3 regions of the Bacillus sp. FJAT-45350 genome follow, and region 3 is predicted to be linked to each of the others. Evidence: a T-box and tRNA genes for the amino acid it is inferred to sense, from the RefSeq annotation. Region 3 holds a T-box; the other regions hold tRNA genes.

Region 1 (3,190 bases), on a different contig from region 3:
AGGTTACCCCACCGACTTCGGGTGTTACAAACTCTCGTGGTGTGACGGGCGGTGTGTACAAGGCCCGGGAACGTATTCACCGCGGCATGCTGATCCGCGATTACTAGCGATTCCGGCTTCATGTAGGCGAGTTGCAGCCTACAATCCGAACTGAGAATGGCTTTATGGGATTGGCTCAACCTCGCGGTTTCGCTGCCCTTTGTACCATCCATTGTAGCACGTGTGTAGCCCAGGTCATAAGGGGCATGATGATTTGACGTCATCCCCACCTTCCTCCGGTTTGTCACCGGCAGTCACCTTAGAGTGCCCAACTGAATGCTGGCAACTAAGATCAAGGGTTGCGCTCGTTGCGGGACTTAACCCAACATCTCACGACACGAGCTGACGACAACCATGCACCACCTGTCACTTTGTCCCCCGAAGGGGAAAGCCCTATCTCTAGGGTGGTCAAAGGATGTCAAGACCTGGTAAGGTTCTTCGCGTTGCTTCGAATTAAACCACATGCTCCACCGCTTGTGCGGGCCCCCGTCAATTCCTTTGAGTTTCAGCCTTGCGGCCGTACTCCCCAGGCGGAGTGCTTAATGTGTTAACTTCGGCACTAAGGGCATCGAAACCCCTAACACCTAGCACTCATCGTTTACGGCGTGGACTACCAGGGTATCTAATCCTGTTTGCTCCCCACGCTTTCGCGCCTCAGCGTCAGTTACAGACCAGAGAGTCGCCTTCGCCACTGGTGTTCCTCCACATATCTACGCATTTCACCGCTACACGTGGAATTCCACTCTCCTCTTCTGTACTCAAGTCTCCCAGTTTCCAATGACCCTCCACGGTTGAGCCGTGGGCTTTCACATCAGACTTAAAAGACCGCCTGCGCGCGCTTTACGCCCAATAATTCCGGACAACGCTTGCCACCTACGTATTACCGCGGCTGCTGGCACGTAGTTAGCCGTGGCTTTCTGGTTAGGTACCGTCAAGGTGCCGCCCTATTTGAACGGCACTTGTTCTTCCCTAACAACAGAGCTTTACGACCCGAAGGCCTTCATCGCTCACGCGGCGTTGCTCCGTCAGACTTTCGTCCATTGCGGAAGATTCCCTACTGCTGCCTCCCGTAGGAGTCTGGGCCGTGTCTCAGTCCCAGTGTGGCCGATCACCCTCTCAGGTCGGCTACGCATCGTCGCCTTGGTAAGCCACTACCTTACCAACTAGCTAATGCGCCGCAGGCCCATCTTGTAGTGTTAGCCGAGGCCAACTTTAAGATAACACGCATGCGCGAATTATCTAACATCCGGTATTAGCTCCGGTTTCCCGAAGTTATCCCAGTCTACAAGGCAGGTTGCCTACGTGTTACTCACCCGTCCGCCGCTAACGTCCGGGAGCAAGCTCCCTTCAGTCCGCTCGACTTGCATGTATTAGGCACGCCGCCAGCGTTCGTCCTGAGCCAGGATCAAACTCTCCGTAGAAAGTGTGATATAAGCTCACTGTCACAAACGTGACGTTTCGATTTTAAAAAATCGAGAAAATTAACGAGATGTGTTTACATCTCTTTTACGCTTGGCTTTTGTCTTGTTCAGTTTTCAAAGAACAAATAACTTGTCTTAAATGCAACTTCTTCATCTTATCAGTTCGAAAATACAAAGTCAACACTTATTTTAAATTATTTTATGGTGGGCCTAAGTGGACTCGAACCACCGACCTCACGCTTATCAGGCGTGCGCTCTAACCAGCTGAGCTATAGGCCCATAAACTATGCTCCTGCGATTACTCGTCACAAAACTGCATGTAGCTACTTCTTCAAGATTAACATGACATTATTAAAGTTAGTAGTTTTGGAGCGGGTGATGAGAATCGAACTCACAACATCAGCTTGGAAGGCTGAGGTTTTACCATTAAACTACACCCGCAAAATATGATGGTCGGGAAGACAGGATTTGAACCTGCGACCCCTTGGTCCCAAACCAAGTGCTCTGCCAAGCTGAGCTACTTCCCGATACTGTTTCAATTATAAAACAAAATAAAAATGCTAGCCTTAACCATAAATGGCTTGGTGCGGTCGAGAGGACTCGAACCTCCACGGGGATACCCCCACTAGCCCCTCAAGCTAGCGCGTCTGCCATTCCGCCACGACCGCATTCGGTTTAAAGTGGTGCGGGTGAAGGGACTTGAACCCCCACGTCATAAGACACTAGATCCTAAGTCTAGCGCGTCTGCCAATTCCGCCACACCCGCAAAGATGATGGCGGTCCGGACGGGACTCGAACCCGCGACCTCCTGCGTGACAGGCAGGCATTCTAACCAACTGAACTACCGGACCATTAGTATATATGGTGGAGGATGACGGGATCGAACCGCCGACCCCCTGCTTGTAAGGCAGGTGCTCTCCCAGCTGAGCTAATCCTCCATATGGTGACCCGTACGGGATTCGAACCCGTGTTACCGCCGTGAAAGGGCGGTGTCTTAACCGCTTGACCAACGGGCCATTACATAAAATAAATGGCGGAGAAGGAGGGATTTGAACCCTCGCGCCGCTTACACGACCTACACCCTTAGCAGGGGCGCCTCTTCAGCCACTTGAGTACTTCTCCATTTGGCTCCACAGGTAGGACTCGAACCTACGACCGATCGGTTAACAGCCGATTGCTCTACCACTGAGCTACTGTGGAATAATTAAACTTTATCTTATTCGACTTTGTTTATAATACAAGCTGTTGGTTATTATGTCAACAACTTTTTAATAGTTAAAGCTAGAAGTCATTATAGTTTTGTTGCAGTCACTATCAAAGCGACTTCTACAATATAGCATAACAAAATTTACGAGTCAACAAATTCAGTTAATTTTTTTCAACTTTCCTCGACAACGACCACATACATATTTTTTTGTATCCATCCGTCGCTTTCTTTCATACGTAAACTGACAGCTTGTACATTGATAATGATGAATCGTCGTTATCGTCCTTCTAGCTCCAGGAAGCATTTCACAATATCTCGAGCCACCAACTTTTTTTAGCAACTCTTTAAAGTCTCGGTCTTTATGTTTATAACCTTTATTTTGAATATGCAAGTGATAATGACATAGTTCATGTTTAACAATGCCTATTAATGCTTCTTCTCCAAAGACTTCAAGTTGCTTTGGATTAAATTCAATATCATGCGATTTAAGCAAGTAACGACCACCTGTTGTACGTAACCTCAG
Region 2 (3,190 bases), on a different contig from region 3:
AGTTTGATAAAGTTGAGAACTTTATGACCGGTAAATCAAATATTGTTATTGAAAATGGAAAAATAAACGTTGAAAATTTAAAAAAGATGAGACTAACAGTTGATCAACTGGAAGTACGTCTTCGTCAAGAGAATGTGCAGAGCATTCTCCATGTGAAATGGGCTACTATTGAACCTAGTGGACAGCTAGGGCTCATTTTATCAGAACCACAACAACCTGCTACTAAACAAGACATCCAAACACTAATTAATTATGTCCATATGAAAATTCCAGCTGGTGCCAAGCCTCCATCGATCGTCCAGCCCTCACAAGAAGATTTATTTATCGAAGTCCAACAGAAAAAAGACGCAAAACCTCATAAGGAATTTCTAGAATAAAAAAGTGTGTTTGAAAATGGAACGAACCTCTTTTTAAACACACTCCTTCTCATTTTTTCAATAATCTGCTTCTTGTCCCAATTACCATAAATATAATATAAAGCTAGTATTCCAGCTGATATAGCCATCATTGACAAGCCAGATGGAAGACCTAATTTAATAGTGCCCTTAGCTACTTCTTATTAAACAACAAAAAAACTGCTACAATAAGCAGTTTACATTATGTATCATAATTAGTTATATGGTGCGGGTGAAGGGACTTGAACCCCCACGTCATAAGACACTAGATCCTAAGTCTAGCGCGTCTGCCAATTCCGCCACACCCGCATTGAAATGGTGAGCCATGAAGGATTCGAACCTTCGACCCTCTGATTAAAAGTCAGATGCTCTACCAACTGAGCTAATGGCTCTTGAAGTTTAAACTGTAAGTAGTTCATGATGTTTACGGACGATGTTTCGCTCCGCAGCTTTTCTGTCTCTTCCTCTACTAGAGAAATGCTTCTATGTTTATCCGTCGAGACAACTCGTAAAATATTCTGAGAGGATTTGCTCGTAACTGAGCTAATGGCTCTTGAATCTAAAAAGAATGCCGGCAAGAGGACTTGAACCCCCAACCTACTGATTACAAGTCAGTTGCTCTACCAGTTGAGCTACACCGGCGTACTATGGTGGAGGATGACGGGATCGAACCGCCGACCCCCTGCTTGTAAGGCAGGTGCTCTCCCAGCTGAGCTAATCCTCCGAAGTATTGATGAAGTGAATCAGAGTAGATCCCTGTTTCTTTCTCTTCTAGTTTAACCAAGTTGTCTATGCGTCGAAACAACTCGTAAGATATTCCATGAAGTATTGCTCGTAGCTGAGCTAATCCTCCATATTTATGGTGACCCGTACGGGATTCGAACCCGTGTTACCGCCGTGAAAGGGCGGTGTCTTAACCGCTTGACCAACGGGCCATAAATGGCTCCACAGGTAGGACTCGAACCTACGACCGATCGGTTAACAGCCGATTGCTCTACCACTGAGCTACTGTGGAATACTAATACTTGTCCTATTTACTACCTGAATAAATGGTGGGCCTAAGTGGACTCGAACCACCGACCTCACGCTTATCAGGCGTGCGCTCTAACCAGCTGAGCTATAGGCCCATTTTAAAATGGTGCGCCCTGAGAGATTCGAACTCCCGACCTCTTGATTCGTAGTCAAGCACTCTATCCAGCTGAGCTAAGGGCGCAAATGATATTATAGCTTACTTAATGAAGTAAATCATGCTCCTGCGATTACTCGTCGCAAGCTAGCAACGAAGTAAACCAAGAGTAATAAGCTTTTGGTGCCGAGGGCCGGACTTGAACCGGCACGATAGTCACCTACCGCAGGATTTTAAGTCCTGTGTGTCTGCCAATTCCACCACCCCGGCAGGCAGTATAAAAGATAATGCTTGGAGGCGGCACCCGGATTTGAACCGGGGATAAGGGTTTTGCAGACCCGTGCCTTACCACTTGGCTATGCCGCCAAGAACTACATTATACTTTGTTTCTCTGGAGCGGAAGACGAGATTCGAACTCGCGACCCCCACCTTGGCAAGGTGGTGTTCTACCACTGAACTACTTCCGCTTATAAATGGCTGGGCTAGCTGGATTCGAACCAGCGCATGACGGAGTCAAAGTCCGTTGCCTTACCGCTTGGCTATAGCCCAATACTAGTTATTTAAATGGGGCGACTGATGGGAATCGAACCCACGAATGCCGGAGCCACAATCCGGTGCGTTAACCACTTCGCCACAACCGCCATAATTACATATATTATTGGCAGGGGCAGTAGGAATCGAACCCACACCGGAGGTTTTGGAGACCTCTGTTCTACCGTTAAACTATGCCCCTATTGAGTTAAATGGTGGAGGGGGACGGATTCGAACCGCCGAACCCTAAGGAGCGGATTTACAGTCCGCCGCGTTTAGCCACTTCGCTACCCCTCCATCATAAAAAAAGACAGAAAAAATGGTGGCTCAGGACGGAATCGAACCGCCGACACATGGATTTTCAGTCCATTGCTCTACCGACTGAGCTACTGAGCCATATCTGTATTAAAGAATTAAATGGCGGTCCGGACGGGACTCGAACCCGCGACCTCCTGCGTGACAGGCAGGCATTCTAACCAACTGAACTACCGGACCAGATAAATTTTAGTGAAATCGACGATGTAGGATTTGCTCCTGCGGTTACTCGTCGCAAAAAACTACAATGATGCTTAATCAGGAAGCTTACGTTTTTGGTTGCGGGGGACGGATTTGAACCGTCGACCTTCGGGTTATGAGCCCGACGAGCTACCAGACTGCTCCACCCCGCGTCGATATTATAGAGTACGGATGATGTAAATATCCGTAGCATTAACTGTTTCTTCCTCTACAAGCTAACTCATAGAAATTAATGCGTCGAAACAACTCATAGATATTTCATAGAAGTATCGTTCGTTGCTCCATCCCGCGTTAATAATAATTAAAAGATAAATGTGGCGGAGGAAGAGGGATTCGAACCCCCGCGCGGTTTAACCCGCCTGTCGGTTTTCAAGACCGATCCCTTCAGCCGGACTTGGGTATTCCTCCGCATTGTTAGATTGTACTAACGTATATAATTGGTGGAGCCTAGCGGGATCGAACCGCTGACCTCCTGCGTGCAAGGCAGGCGCTCTCCCAGCTGAGCTAAGGCCCCGATGTATTATTGATGATTAACCTTTGTAGACCCTGTTTCTTCCTCTGCAAGCAAGGCTTCGAAATTAATCCGTCGAAACAACTCGTAGCTTTACAGAAGAAGATTTGC
Region 3 (3,190 bases):
GGAGCCGGTGTGATAGGGAATTTAGTTGGTGGAACACTTTTTGACCGTATAGGTGGTTATAAAACAATGATTATCGGCATTTGCATCACTGTAGCAAGTGCTTTTATATTGGCCTTTTATCATTCATTTCTTTATTATATTGTGTTATTAGTAGGGATTGGATTAGGTTCAGGAATTACATTTCCAGCGATTTATGCATTAGCTGGTTCGGTTTGGCCAGAAGGAGGAAGAAAGGCATTTAATGCAATGTATGTGGCACAAAATGTAGGAGTAGCCTTAGGGACAGCTCTTGCTGGGATTGTCGCTTCATTCCGTTTTGATTATATCTTTTTTGCAAATGGAATTATGTATATTCTTTTTCTTTTTCTTGTGATATTTGGATTTCGTAAGATGGGGGCTTCAGCTAGTAATCAGGGAGCAACAACGAATGTCTTTGAACAGTCAGACGTTCTTAAATATAGAAAGAGATTTATTGCCTTGTTAATTATGTGTGTAGGGTATTTGGTATGCTGGATTGGCTATGTTCAATGGCAATCTACTATTTCTGTCCATACACAAAATCTAGGAATTACGCTAAGTCAATATAGTATTTTATGGACGATAAATGGTGCGATGATTGTTCTAGCTCAGCCGATAATTGCATTTTTTATAAGAAAATGGGTTCATACATTAAAGGCACAAATCATGACGGGCTTGGGAATATTCATTTGCTCATTTTATATTGTAGCGCAGGCAGAAACCTTCACCATTTTTATTGTAGCAATGGTCGTGTTAACAATTGGAGAAATGTTTGTCTGGCCAGCAATTCCGACGATTGCTCATCAGCTTGCACCCGAAGGTAAAGCAGGCTTTTATCAAGGGATTGTCAATAGTGTCGCTACTGGTGGAAGAATGATTGGACCATTTTTAGGTGGGGTACTAGCTGACCTTTATGGAATGTCTATTCTTTTCTATTTCTTAATGGGCTTTTTCCTAATTGCTTTTATTACGACAGCTACTTATGACCGAATTCTTAAAAATAATACAGAATCTGGCGATGAGAGGGTTATGCAGACGTAGGTGGTAAATTAATTTTCTTATCGTGAAGCTGTATTGGCTTCGTTTTTACGTTGAGCGCTTGCTATGAGAAAACAACGAGGGCGCTGAAGAAGTCCAAAGTAGTCGATTCAATAAGTAGTAATGGCTTCGCACGTTGCACGCCTACTATGAGACAACCAACTCATAGCAGGCTTTTGAAAAGAGGCAACGGCTTCGCACATTACTTAAAGCCCACTTAAAAAGTGAAAACCACACTTTTTAGTTTATTTAGAATATCTTGCTACTTTTTTGACTAAAATGTTAGAAACGTTCTTGACTTTGATTCGACATATTCATACAATGGTGAAGAGTATTTTATGAATATTCATGATTTCCTACATAACCTTACTAAAACAGTGAAGAGGAGTAGTAGCAGATAATCTTGAAATTAGAGAATTGACGGATGGTGCAAGTCAATCAATGATGTTTGTGAACTCGCCTTGGAGTTGCAACAGTGAATATAAGTAGCTGTTGACGTTTTCCGCGTTAAGGATCTTAAGTGAGCGTACACTCAACACGTGCGCTAATTTGGGTGGTACCGCGGGAATTAACATTGTGTTCAACCTCTCGTCCCTAACGATAACGCTAGGGGTGGGAGGTTTTTTATAATTTTGAATGCCGAATTCTGAATTACGAATTTAAAATTCATAACTCATAACTAATAACTCATAATTGATTTTATAAACTGGAGGGAAACACATGTCATTTTCACATTTAGATATTGAAAAAAAGTGGCAGCAGTATTGGGAGGAAAACAAGACCTTTAAAACTGAAGAAGAAGGGGATAAGCCAAAATTTTATGCCCTTGATATGTTCCCGTATCCATCAGGAGCTGGTTTACATGTTGGTCACCCTGAAGGCTATACTGCTACAGATATTTTATCACGTATGAAACGTATGCAAGGATATAATGTTCTTCATCCAATGGGATGGGATGCATTTGGTTTGCCTGCTGAGCAATTTGCGTTAGACACAGGAAAGCATCCGAATGAATTTACACAAACGAATATTGATAACTTCCGTCGTCAAATTAAAGCATTAGGGTTCTCATATGATTGGGATCGTGAAGTGAATACAACGGATACTAATTATTATAAATGGACACAATGGATTTTCTTACAGCTGTACAATAAAGGATTAGCCTATGTTGATGAGGTAGCAGTAAACTGGTGTCCAGCTCTTGGAACGGTACTTGCTAATGAAGAGGTTATTGATGGAAAAAGTGAACGTGGTGGACATCCTGTAGAGCGCCGTCCAATGAAGCAATGGATGCTAAGGATTACTGCATATGCAGATCGTTTATTAGAAGATTTAGAAGAACTTGATTGGCCAGAAAGCATTAAAGATATGCAAAGAAACTGGATTGGACGTTCTGAAGGGGCTGAAGTAACGTTTAGTCTTGATGGTTATAAAGAGACAGTGACAGTTTTCACTACTAGACCAGATACACTATTTGGTGCTACATATATGGTTCTTGCACCTGAACATAAATTTGTTGAATCAATCACAACGTCTGAGCAAAAAGAGGCAGTGGCTGCTTATCAAGAAAAAGTAGCGACGAAGAGTGATTTAGAAAGAACGGAATTATCGAAAGAAAAAACAGGTGTGTTCACAGGGGCATATGCAATTAATCCAGTTAATGGTGAAAAGTTACCAATTTGGATTGCCGATTATGTTTTAGTAAGCTACGGAACTGGTGCAATTATGGCAGTTCCTGCACATGACGAGCGTGACTATGAGTTTGCGAAAGCATTTGATTTACCGATTAAAGAGGTAGTTTCAGGTGGAAGTGTAGAAGAAGAAGCTTACACTGGCGATGGTGAGCTAGTGAATTCTGACTTCTTAAATGGTTTAAACAAAGGACAAGCTATTGCCAAAATGATTGAGTGGCTAGAGCAGAATGAAAAAGGGAAGAAGCAAATTACGTACCGTTTACGTGACTGGTTATTCAGCCGTCAGCGTTATTGGGGTGAGCCGATTCCAATTATCCATTATGAAGATGGAACAATGGAGCCTGTAGCAGAAGAAGATCTACCTTTAATTCTTCCTGAGATGCAGGAAATCCGTCCATCAGGCACAGGAGAATCCCCTTTAGCAAATGCGAAAGATTGGT

What was found. A T-box is a leader RNA that pairs with one kind of tRNA and senses whether it is charged. The one in region 3 lies ahead of leuS (leucine--tRNA ligase), so its partner is inferred to be a tRNA-Leu.
Region 1: it encodes a tRNA-Leu, which carries the amino acid that the T-box ahead of leuS (leucine--tRNA ligase) is inferred to sense. The anticodon was not compared.
Region 2: it encodes a tRNA-Leu, which carries the amino acid that the T-box ahead of leuS (leucine--tRNA ligase) is inferred to sense. The anticodon was not compared.

What each region holds. Positions count from the first base shown of each region.
Region 1 covers NZ_NISU01000001.1:3,086,737-3,089,926, forward strand. Annotated here, with positions in the region: rRNA gene CD003_RS15580 (16S ribosomal RNA) at 1-1,460, opposite strand, end outside; tRNA gene CD003_RS15585 (tRNA-Ile) at 1,663-1,739, opposite strand; tRNA gene CD003_RS15590 (tRNA-Gly) at 1,828-1,901, opposite strand; tRNA gene CD003_RS15595 (tRNA-Pro) at 1,911-1,987, opposite strand; tRNA gene CD003_RS15600 (tRNA-Leu) at 2,043-2,128, opposite strand; tRNA gene CD003_RS15605 (tRNA-Leu) at 2,142-2,226, opposite strand; tRNA gene CD003_RS15610 (tRNA-Asp) at 2,235-2,311, opposite strand; tRNA gene CD003_RS15615 (tRNA-Val) at 2,323-2,398, opposite strand; tRNA gene CD003_RS15620 (tRNA-Glu) at 2,402-2,476, opposite strand; tRNA gene CD003_RS15625 (tRNA-Ser) at 2,492-2,582, opposite strand; tRNA gene CD003_RS15630 (tRNA-Asn) at 2,586-2,660, opposite strand; gene CD003_RS15635 (SprT family protein) at 2,825-3,190, opposite strand, start outside.
Region 2 covers NZ_NISU01000001.1:2,864,553-2,867,742, forward strand. Annotated here, with positions in the region: gene CD003_RS14330 (DUF421 domain-containing protein) at 1-377, shown strand, start outside; tRNA gene CD003_RS14335 (tRNA-Leu) at 620-704, opposite strand; tRNA gene CD003_RS14340 (tRNA-Lys) at 712-787, opposite strand; tRNA gene CD003_RS14345 (tRNA-Thr) at 965-1,037, opposite strand; tRNA gene CD003_RS14350 (tRNA-Val) at 1,044-1,119, opposite strand; tRNA gene CD003_RS14355 (tRNA-Glu) at 1,256-1,330, opposite strand; tRNA gene CD003_RS14360 (tRNA-Asn) at 1,336-1,410, opposite strand; tRNA gene CD003_RS14365 (tRNA-Ile) at 1,446-1,522, opposite strand; tRNA gene CD003_RS14370 (tRNA-Arg) at 1,532-1,608, opposite strand; tRNA gene CD003_RS14375 (tRNA-Leu) at 1,703-1,791, opposite strand; tRNA gene CD003_RS14380 (tRNA-Cys) at 1,814-1,887, opposite strand; tRNA gene CD003_RS14385 (tRNA-Gly) at 1,914-1,988, opposite strand; tRNA gene CD003_RS14390 (tRNA-Gln) at 1,996-2,070, opposite strand; tRNA gene CD003_RS14395 (tRNA-His) at 2,087-2,162, opposite strand; tRNA gene CD003_RS14400 (tRNA-Trp) at 2,181-2,254, opposite strand; tRNA gene CD003_RS14405 (tRNA-Tyr) at 2,266-2,349, opposite strand; tRNA gene CD003_RS14410 (tRNA-Phe) at 2,373-2,448, opposite strand; tRNA gene CD003_RS14415 (tRNA-Asp) at 2,471-2,547, opposite strand; tRNA gene CD003_RS14420 (tRNA-Met) at 2,644-2,720, opposite strand; tRNA gene CD003_RS14425 (tRNA-Ser) at 2,884-2,976, opposite strand; tRNA gene CD003_RS14430 (tRNA-Ala) at 3,007-3,082, opposite strand.
Region 3 covers NZ_NISU01000002.1:266,105-269,294, forward strand. Annotated here, with positions in the region: gene CD003_RS17905 (MDR family MFS transporter) at 1-1,059, shown strand, start outside; T-box leader at 1,425-1,655, shown strand; gene leuS (leucine--tRNA ligase) at 1,777-3,190, shown strand, end outside.